DNA from 3 places in the Moritella sp. 36 genome. Region 2 is predicted to be linked to each of the others. Evidence: predicted binding sites of a transcription regulator. Region 2 holds the regulator's gene; each other region holds the start of a gene.
What was found. Region 2 encodes sigma-54, which starts transcription at its own class of promoters, with help from an activator protein. Its sites were predicted from a motif close to GTTGGCACGNNNNTNGNNT; they were not measured.
Positions count from the first base shown of each region.

Region 1: the regulator sigma-54 is predicted to act here: its motif matches at 1,392-1,410, upstream of HWV03_RS18675 (PEP-CTERM sorting domain-containing protein).
Region 3: the regulator sigma-54 is predicted to act here: its motif matches at 1,651-1,669, upstream of fliE (flagellar hook-basal body complex protein FliE).

Region 1 is NZ_CP056120.1:4,231,093-4,234,295, forward strand. Features, by position in the region: gene pepB (aminopeptidase PepB) at 1-349, opposite strand, end outside; gene HWV03_RS18675 (PEP-CTERM sorting domain-containing protein) at 647-1,354, opposite strand; gene HWV03_RS18680 (PEP-CTERM sorting domain-containing protein) at 1,836-2,537, opposite strand; gene iscX (Fe-S cluster assembly protein IscX) at 2,754-2,951, opposite strand; gene fdx (ISC system 2Fe-2S type ferredoxin) at 3,064-3,203, opposite strand, start outside.
Region 2 is NZ_CP056120.1:236,448-239,650, forward strand. Features, by position in the region: gene rapZ (RNase adapter RapZ) at 1-156, opposite strand, end outside; gene hpf (ribosome hibernation promoting factor) at 299-586, opposite strand; gene HWV03_RS01090 (RNA polymerase factor sigma-54) at 618-2,135, opposite strand; gene lptB (LPS export ABC transporter ATP-binding protein) at 2,185-2,910, opposite strand; gene lptA (lipopolysaccharide transport periplasmic protein LptA) at 2,926-3,203, opposite strand, start outside.
Region 3 is NZ_CP056120.1:1,146,521-1,149,723, forward strand. Features, by position in the region: gene HWV03_RS05290 (sensor histidine kinase) at 1-192, shown strand, start outside; gene HWV03_RS05295 (sigma-54-dependent transcriptional regulator) at 197-1,588, shown strand; gene fliE (flagellar hook-basal body complex protein FliE) at 1,710-2,039, shown strand; gene fliF (flagellar basal-body MS-ring/collar protein FliF) at 2,062-3,203, shown strand, end outside.

The DNA of each region.
Region 1 (3,203 bases), 1.0 Mb from region 2:
AATGACTGGCTTGTTGAAATGCAATGAAATCTTTCTTTTCAATACTGCTCGCTTGCTCTAAACCAAAACAAGCTTGCTGATTTTCTTTTGCTGTGTAATAACCTTGATCAAATGCAATACGTAATTCAGTATCCCATAATTCGCCCTTTAAGGTCACTTTACCTATCCCTTGATTGGATAGTTTACGTGCCGCACGTTGTACTTGTAATGCACTCTCAGCTCCAAGATCTGCACTATCTCCACCAAGGTGAATAGAGGCGACACCAGCATTAAAACTAATTAATGCATTGTTACCCCAAAAACTGTCAGCGGGAGCAAGCGTTAGCTCAACGCTCATGAAATCCTTCATTAAATACCCTTAATATAGACATGATAATACGATTACTATAACAATACTTTTATGGTTTGTTTGGTTATGTATCATAAATATTTGTAAATCGTTTTATTATTTTGCCCATAGAGGAGCTAGTTTGAAAGAATAAAGATTGTACGTAGCAGTTGCGGGGGCTAGCTGTAACAGCCGGTTCTCTACCTGAAAGATCCGTTGGTGGCTTAATTGCTTATTTCCTTAAACTAAAAAAGCTATCGCTAGCATAACTAATTAGAAAATTGGTTATGTTAGCGATAGCCTAAACTAAATAAGAGATTAATCATTAGATTTATAAGTAGCTTTGCGTCGAAGCATTAATGTTAACCCTAATAATCCAAATCCAAATAGCGTTAAACCAGCTGGTTCACTTACATTAATAGGGGGTGGCTCTGGATATACTTGTAATAGGTCTTGTACTCCATCGTTATGATAGACATCAACAATAACGTCATTTGTCCACGTATTTAAAGAGTCAAGATAGTCTTGGGCAAGGATTGCACCACCACCGCCGAGTTGAAATAAAATAAAGTCACCAGCACCTAGATCAAAACCATTTGTATTGTAATCTTCATGCACGATCTCCCAAAGTGCAATCTGGAAGGCTGCTGCTGTGGCTGCATCAGAAACACTGGCATATTTGTTTGTATAGAGACGGCCTATGTATTCTGCCACTTCAGGTCCTGTTCCAAAAGGTTCGGGGTCCGTGGCTGGGTGAATACTAAAGTCAGCTGTATCACCAAAGTTAATTGGCTCGGTGATCTCAAGACAAAAAGCTAAAAAATCAGATTGCGTCGTATTATTGGTAAAATTAAATAACCCAGCCGATGAAAAACCAGCTCCAACACCACCGTTAACAGAATATAGAACCCCCTCATTCCAACCATTTTCCCAAGAGTTTAAGGTTGCAGAAATTGTTGTCGCACTTACTTGGTTAGCCGATAAAATTAGGCTGAAGGTTAAAATTAATTTTTGTATCAATTTCATATTTCAATTCCTATTATATATAAATACATACTCTCTAAAGCATTTGTCGTGCCATAAAAAAAACACCTTAAATACAACACGTTAAATGTAAAGAGGTAGTTTAAACATGATAAGTGTAAAAAAAATCAACACTTTAAATTAAATTTTTTAATACTTATCCTTGTTTTTGACTTGCATAAATTCGCTATTAATATGGACGCGTTCCATCTCATGCGGCGAAGGATCTACTGTTCAGACATTAGTTGACTGAGATGAAAACAAGCTTGTTATGGGAGTAGTTCCACGCATAGAGGAGCAAGTTTGAAAGAATAAAGATTGTACATAGCAGTTGTGGGGCTAGCTGTAACAGCGCTGGAAACACTCGATTTTTTACCTGAAAGATCCGTTGGTGTCTTAATTGCTTATTTCCTTAAAACCAAAAAACCATCGCTTAACATAATCAATTCAGAAAAATAGGTTAATGGCGATGGCTAATCTGAGACTAATCATTAGATTTATAAGTAGTTTTGCGTCGAATCATTGATGCTAACCCTAATAATCCAAACCCAAATAACGATAAGCTTGCTGGTTCGTTTACAGGAATAGGGGGCGGTTCTGGATATACTTGTAATAGATCTTGGGCTCCAGCGTTACGATAGACATCAACAACAACGTTATTTGTCCACGAATCTAAAGAGTTAAGATAACCAGCTGCAATATTTGCACCGCCCGGAAATGCTTGTACCAACTGAAAGTCACCTGTGTGTAAGTCAAAGCCATATGTATTGTAGTCTTCATGCACGATTTCCCAAAGTGCAATCTGGAAGGCTGCCGCTGTGCTTGCATCAGAAACACTGGCATATTGGTTTGTATAAAGGCGGCCTATGTATTCAGCCACTTCAGCCCCTGTTCCAAAAGGTTCTGGGTCTGTGGCAGAGTAAATAGTATAGTCTGCAGTATCACCGATATCGATTGGCTCATTGACCTCAAGACAAAAAGCTAAAAAATCTGATTGTGTCGTATTATTGGTAAAATTAAATAATCCAGCCGATGAGTATCCATAGCTACTGGGTGCTGTATATAAAACCCCCTCAGTCCAACCATTTTCCCAAGAGTTTAAGGTTGCAGAAATTGTAGTCGCACTTACTTGGTTAGCCGATAAAATTAGGCTGAAGGTTAAAATTAATTTTTGTATCAATTTCATATTTAAATTCCTCTTATATAAATACATACCCTCTAAAGCATTTGCCATGCCATAAAAAAAAGTATTTAAATACAGGCTATTAAATTCAATTAATAGTTTAAACATAACAAAGTGTAAAAAAAATCAACGCTTCAAAGTTAAAAAAAAGCCCATAATCAGCATATGCTAATTATGGGCTTATTCTGTATTGACGATTAGCTATTAACAATTAAATTGTTAATATTCATCAATCCAAGCAAGCATCACGGCTTCAAGTACTCTTTCACCACAATGATTAGGATCATCGGTAAAATCGTCCAACCCTAATATCATCCGACGCAAGTCTGTAAACCTGACTTGCTGTGGATCTTGCTCTGGATAATTTTCAGCTAATGTAATGGCAATCTCTGTACTATCCGACCACGCTAATGCCATAAAAACCTCCCTAAAAATATGTGCAGCAACAAATAGACTGCACACTTACTTTCAGTTTAGTTTGCTTACGCAATTTATGCGTAGGATAAAGACACCTTAGCTTAACAATCAGTTAATGGCTTTCAGATACCATGTTGATCGTGTATTTAGGGATCTCAACAACCAAATCTTCATCTTCGACGATCGCTTGGCAACCTAAACGAGAGTCCGGTTCTAAACCCCATGCTTTATCTAACATGTCATCTTCAAGCT
Region 2 (3,203 bases):
TGCCACTTTTTCGGTTTGGTCATTTAAGGTTTTTAGCAGTTGTGGTAGTAATTTTACTGGTAGGTTATCTACGCAATAGTAGCCTAGATCTTCAAGCACGCGTAATGCAATTGATTTACCAGATCCTGACTGGCCGCTGACTATTATTAATTTCATCTTTTATCCTCACAGCGATATAAAATAATGGGTTCATTATCCCGCAATTGATTTGGATATGATATGTTTTAATTATGTCAGAAGCATTAATACCTAAAGGAAAAAGTGGTTTTCCTTTAGGTTATCTGTGGCGAGATTAAAATTAATGACGAATCAACTTCTCTTTATGCTTAATCACTTGGCGATCGAGCTTATCCAGTAAGCCATCAATTGCGGCATACATGTCATTGTGTTCATGCACGGCAAAGATCTCCCCCCCATTTAAATGTATTTTTGCTTCTGCAATTTGAAGTAATTTTTCGACATTTAAAATCACATGGATATTGTTTATATGATCAAAATGCCGTTCTAATTTGGAAAACTTGCTATCAACATAATCTTTCAGTGAGTCTGTAATGTTTACATGTCTACCGGTTAAATTAATTTGCATATATGTCTCCCCTATGAAGGTTGGATTAGCCTTATAATAGGCTTTTACGCTGATTAGACGGTGGTATACTTAGTGCCTCCCGATATTTTGCAATCGTACGTCTAGCCACTTTGATACCTTGATCAGCAAGTAAATCAGCAATCTTGCTGTCACTTAATGGTTTAATGACATTTTCTGCCGCGACCAATTTTTTTATTAATGCTCGAATAGCGGTTGATGAACATTCTCCGCCATTGTCAGTACTTACATGGCTTGAAAAGAAAAACTTAAGTTCAAAAATACCGCGTGGTGTATGCATAAACTTCTGCGTTGTTACCCGTGAAATGGTTGACTCGTGCATTTCCACTTCTTCGGCAATATCATTTAAAACCATAGGTTTCATGGCTTCATCGCCATACTCAAAAAAATCAATTTGTCGTTGAACAATACTTTTAGTTACTTTTAGTAAGGTTTCATTACGGCTATCTAAGCTTTTAATAAACCATTTAGCTTCTTGTACATGCGTTCGAATAAACTGCCCATCGCTGCTACTACGATTGCTTGTCGACAAGTTTGAATATTCATTGTTCACTTTTAATCTTGGCACAATGTCAGGATTTAACTCGACTACCCACTGATTATTTTTTTTCTTTACTAAAACATCGGGAATTACATAAAGCCCTTCAGTCTGATCGATAACATTGCCAGGTCTGGGTTCTAGACTCTGAATTAATTGCATGATCTCTTTAAGCTGTGGTTCTTTTAATTTTGTCTTACGGCTTAATTGACGGTAGTCGCGATTGCCTAATAAATCCATGTGAGACTGAATTATTTGCTGACATTCTGTTAACCAAGGTGTGTTTTTAGGTAAATGCTGGAGTTGGATCAATAAACATTCTTGTAATGAACGCGCTGCAACGCCGATGGGATCGAAATGTTGAATACGCTTTAATACTGCTTCTATTTCGTCTAATTCAACTTGCTCTTCACTATTTTCTTTACTACTGTCGCTAAGTTCTTGGTGACCGTTATTGACGCTAGACAGGATGTCTTCACAAGTCTGATTAAGGTAGCCATGATCATCAATGCCATCAATAATCGCAACGGCAATAGCACGATCAGTGTCAGAAAATGGGGTTAATTCCATTTGCCACATGAGATGCTCGTATAAGCCTTCGCTGGTCTCACCTTGATAGACTTGGTCTAAACCATCAATACTGCTACCCGCACTGCTGTGAGTCTGTATTTGAGGGGTATAGACATCATCCCAATTACTGTCATTAGGCAATTCATCTGGCATGGCTTCACTGGCGAGCGCATCACTAACTTCTATTTGGCTGGCATCGGTAACTGCGTCGTTATTATTTGGATTATGCTCATCACTACTTTCTGTATCGTTTGCTTGAGCTGTGTTGGGATCTTCTTGTTCCAGTAGCGGATTACTGTCTAATGCTTCTTGAATCTCTTGTTGTAACTCCAAGGTCGATAATTGTAATAATCGAATCGCTTGTTGCAACTGTGGCGTCATTGCCAGAGATTGACTCATACGAAGTTGTAATGATGGCTTCATCTAACGACTACTCTCTCTTCCTTAAATGCGGTAACGTATCAATATCAAACTATAGTCGGAATTGATCACCAAGGTATACTTCTTTCACTTTTTCGTTGGATAAAATCTCTTCAGAAGTACCAGATGCGATCAAATGTCCATGGCTCACAATATAAGAGTGTTCACATACATCGAGTGTCTCACGTACGTTATGGTCGGTAATTAATACCCCTAAACCACGATCGCGCAGATGTTGAATAATTTTTTTAATATCACCTACCGAGATTGGATCAACGCCAGCAAAAGGTTCATCTAATAAAATAAACTTTGGATCTGCCGCAAGCGCGCGGGCAATCTCAACACGGCGGCGTTCACCACCCGATAAGCTCATGCCTAAACTATCGCGAATATGGGTGATATGGAACTCTTCTAATAATTCTTCTAACTTTTCTTCACGTTCGAAACGCGTGAGTTCAGTTCGTAACTCTAAGATTGCCATGATATTTTTCGTTACCGATAAACGACGAAAAATAGACGCTTCTTGGGGTAAGTAACCAATACCTTGTTGTGCACGAATATGCATTGGCTCATGCGTTAATTCTTGGTCATCAATGAAGATTTGTCCATGATCTCGCTTAACCAAGCCAACTACCATATAAAAGGTGGTGGTTTTACCTGCGCCATTAGGCCCGAGTAAACCAACAATTTGGCCTGATTCAACTTCGAGACTCACATCTGACACAACTTTTCGTTTGTTATAACTTTTTGCTAAGTGTGATACTTTTAAACGTGCCATATGAATTCATCTACTCTAATTAGTTTTGTTGTCTTCAGGAGTGAAAATAGTGATCACTCGATCAGATTCATGCTTGCCGCTTTCGGCTATCATTTCTTGTTTGTCAATTTGGTAGATAATCTTGTCACTTTTAACTTCGCTATCAGCTTGGCGTAAATGTGCATTTTTTGACAAGATTAAGCGTTTTTTACCTAGCTCGTAGCGGATCTCATCTGCTTCGCCATTAATTTTCTTACCGTCATCAAGCTCTTGATAAAAAGTGGCTGGCGACCCTATGGCAATCATTACTTCTG
Region 3 (3,203 bases), 910 kb from region 2:
AAAATCTTAGAACCTTTCTTTACCACCAAATCACAGGGCACGGGTCTTGGCCTTGCTGTTGTACAAAGTGTGGTGAAAGCGCACCATGGCAGTTTAGAGTTGAACTCAACTGTCGGTGAAGGAAGTCGTTTTAGTATAATCGTACCGCTACATCGCGTAGCAGAACCTCAACCAATGGTAATAGGTGGATAATAGTATGTCCCATTCTCAAATTCTTGTAGTTGAAGATGATTTAGGTCTTCGTGAAGCCTTAGTTGATACCTTATTAATGGCTGGTTATGAGTGCGATGAAGTTGATAGCGGTGAAAGTGCACTGATTGCATTAGGTAAAAAAACCTATGATATGGTCGTGAGTGATATTCAAATGGGTGGCATGACGGGATTAACTTTACTGCATAATATTAAACAAAAACACCCCGATTTACCGGTATTGTTAATGACGGCTTATGCCAAAGTAGATGATGCGGTAACGGCAATGCGTAATGGTGCAGTTGACTACATTGGTAAACCTTTCTCTCCAGAAGTATTGATTAATCAGGTTGGTCGTTATGTACCACCACAAAAAATAGCTAAGCGCACACCTTGTTACGGTGATGAGAAAACAGAGCAACTATTAAGTTTGGCGCGTAAAGTGGCTAAATCAGATGCAACGGTCATGGTGACAGGTCCAAGTGGAACGGGTAAAGAAGTGCTATCACGTTATATTCATGATAATTCACTGCGTTATGACGGTCCATTTGTGGCTATTAACTGTGCGGCTATCCCAGATAATATGTTAGAAGCAACACTGTTTGGTTATGAAAAAGGCGCATTTACTGGCGCGATACAAGCATGCCCAGGAAAATTTGAGCAAGCACAAAACGGTACCATTTTACTGGATGAGATCTCGGAAATGGACTTATCGTTGCAAGTTAAATTATTACGGGTATTGCAAGAGCGTGAAGTTGAGCGCTTAGGTAGCCGTAAAACCATTAAACTTAATATACGAGTCATTGCTACCAGTAACCGTAATATGAAACAAGCTGTCTCGAATGGTGATTTCAGAGAAGATTTATATTATCGCTTAAATGTATTCCCATTAGCTTGGCTACCGTTAACTGAGCGTAAAGGTGATATTTTACCGATTGCGGAACATTTATTAAAATTACACTGCAAACAAAATAATATTCCAACGTTAGAATTACTTAACTGCGCGAAGGCGAAGTTACAGATTTATCATTGGCCGGGTAATGTACGTGAATTGGACAACGTGATCCAACGCGCTATGATTTTAGCGGTTGATGGGAAAATAAAAGATGCAGATCTTATTTTAGAAGATTTTACTGCCGCAGATTTTCAAGTCATAGCGCCGATTGCTCAAGTGCCACAGCTACATATTAAATCGGAAATCCCTGTGCGCAGTATTAATCAACCCAACGAGCCTTTAGGTAATGAATTACGTCAACAAGAGTATCAAATTATTTTGGAAACCTTGATTGGCTGTAATGGCGTGCGTAAAAACGTTTCAGAAAAATTGGGTATCAGTCCACGTACATTGCGCTATAAATTAGCGAAAATGCGAGAACAAGGCATCGAAATCCCTGCATAACTATTTATAAAAACAATCGTTATAAAAAGGCCGTAATTAATTGAAGTTACGGTCTTTTTTTTGTTGGCATGTTAATTGCTTCTCTCAAGGTAGGTCAAAAATATGACAACGAGGATAATCAATGAATATCGCAGCCAATAATCTCTACTCCGAAATGCAAAGCATGTCGTTACAGGCGACTAAATTTGAAGCAGATCCTACCGCGGTAAAAGCGCCAACCACAACATCTGCCAATTTTGGTGATATGTTGCAGCAAGCAATGGATAGTGTTAACGGATTACAGCAAAATACTGGTGATTTACGCACCCGTTTCGATCAAGGTGATCGCAGTGTGTCCCTAAGTGATGTTATGATAGCATCGCAAAAATCGGGGATAGCATTCGATGCTACGGTACAGGTTCGTAACAAATTGATCGAATCTTATAAAGAAATAATGAGTATGCCTGTTTAATCTCGGGTAAAGGAGTAACTCTGTGGCTGACATAGCTTCAAATACAGGTATCGTAAGTAATGACGATATGGGTAATGATTTAGCGCAACTAGATGAAAATGAGCAAAAAAGCTCAGCATTTGGTTTTTTCACTAATGCCGATATCTTACGTCAAATCATCCTAATCTTAGCATTAGCGATCTCGCTAACCTTAGTGGTATTTATTTTACTCTGGGGCAAAGAGCCTGAAATGCGTCCTTTAGGTACGTATCAAACGGTTGAACTCATTGAAACCCTCGAATTTTTAGACCAACAGAAAATAGAATATAAAATTAATGGTGATACGATCTCTGTTCCTGCTGAGCAGTATCAAGACATTAAATTACGATTACGTCGCTCAGGACTCGTCACTGCAGAATTAGAAGGTGACGATATTTTGATGAAAGATATGGGCTTTGGTGTCAGCCAGCGTGTCGAACGAGAACGTTTAAAATTGGGTCGTGAACGTCAAATATCACGGGCATTAACAGAATTTAAACATGTATCAAAGGCACAAGTATTATTAGCCATCCCAAAAGAAAATGTGTTTGCTAAGCGCGACAAGAAGCCCAGTGCAACAGTTGTATTAACGGTACGTAACAGCAACGCAATCTCGCAAGAAAATATTGATGCTATGGTGCAATTGGTTGCTTCTGCTGTTCAAGGCTTAGAACCCACCCGCGTAACCTTGACTGATCAAAATGGCCGCTTGCTGAACTCGGGCAGTCAAGACATGATGGCTGCAAAAGGTCGACGTGAATTTGAAATTGTACAAAATCATGAACGTGAGTACCGAGATAAAATAGATTCTATACTTATCCCTATCTTAGGTGTCAGTAATTATACCGCTGAAGTTGATGTATCAATGGACTTTAGTGTTACAGAGCAAACACAAAAACGTTTTAATCCCGATTTACCTGCAATACGCAGTGAAATGTTATTAGAGCGTCAATCGATTGGTAATGATAGTCAAGGTATTCCGGGGGCATTAACCAATCAACCACCACTAGACGCGGATATACCTGAAGAGGCAGCTGGAGAGAATGCCGCAGCTCGTCCTATTGGTCAATCTCAAAAAGAATCAACGCGAAATTATGAACTTGATACAACAATCAGTCACACTAAATCACAAACCGGTGTTATTCG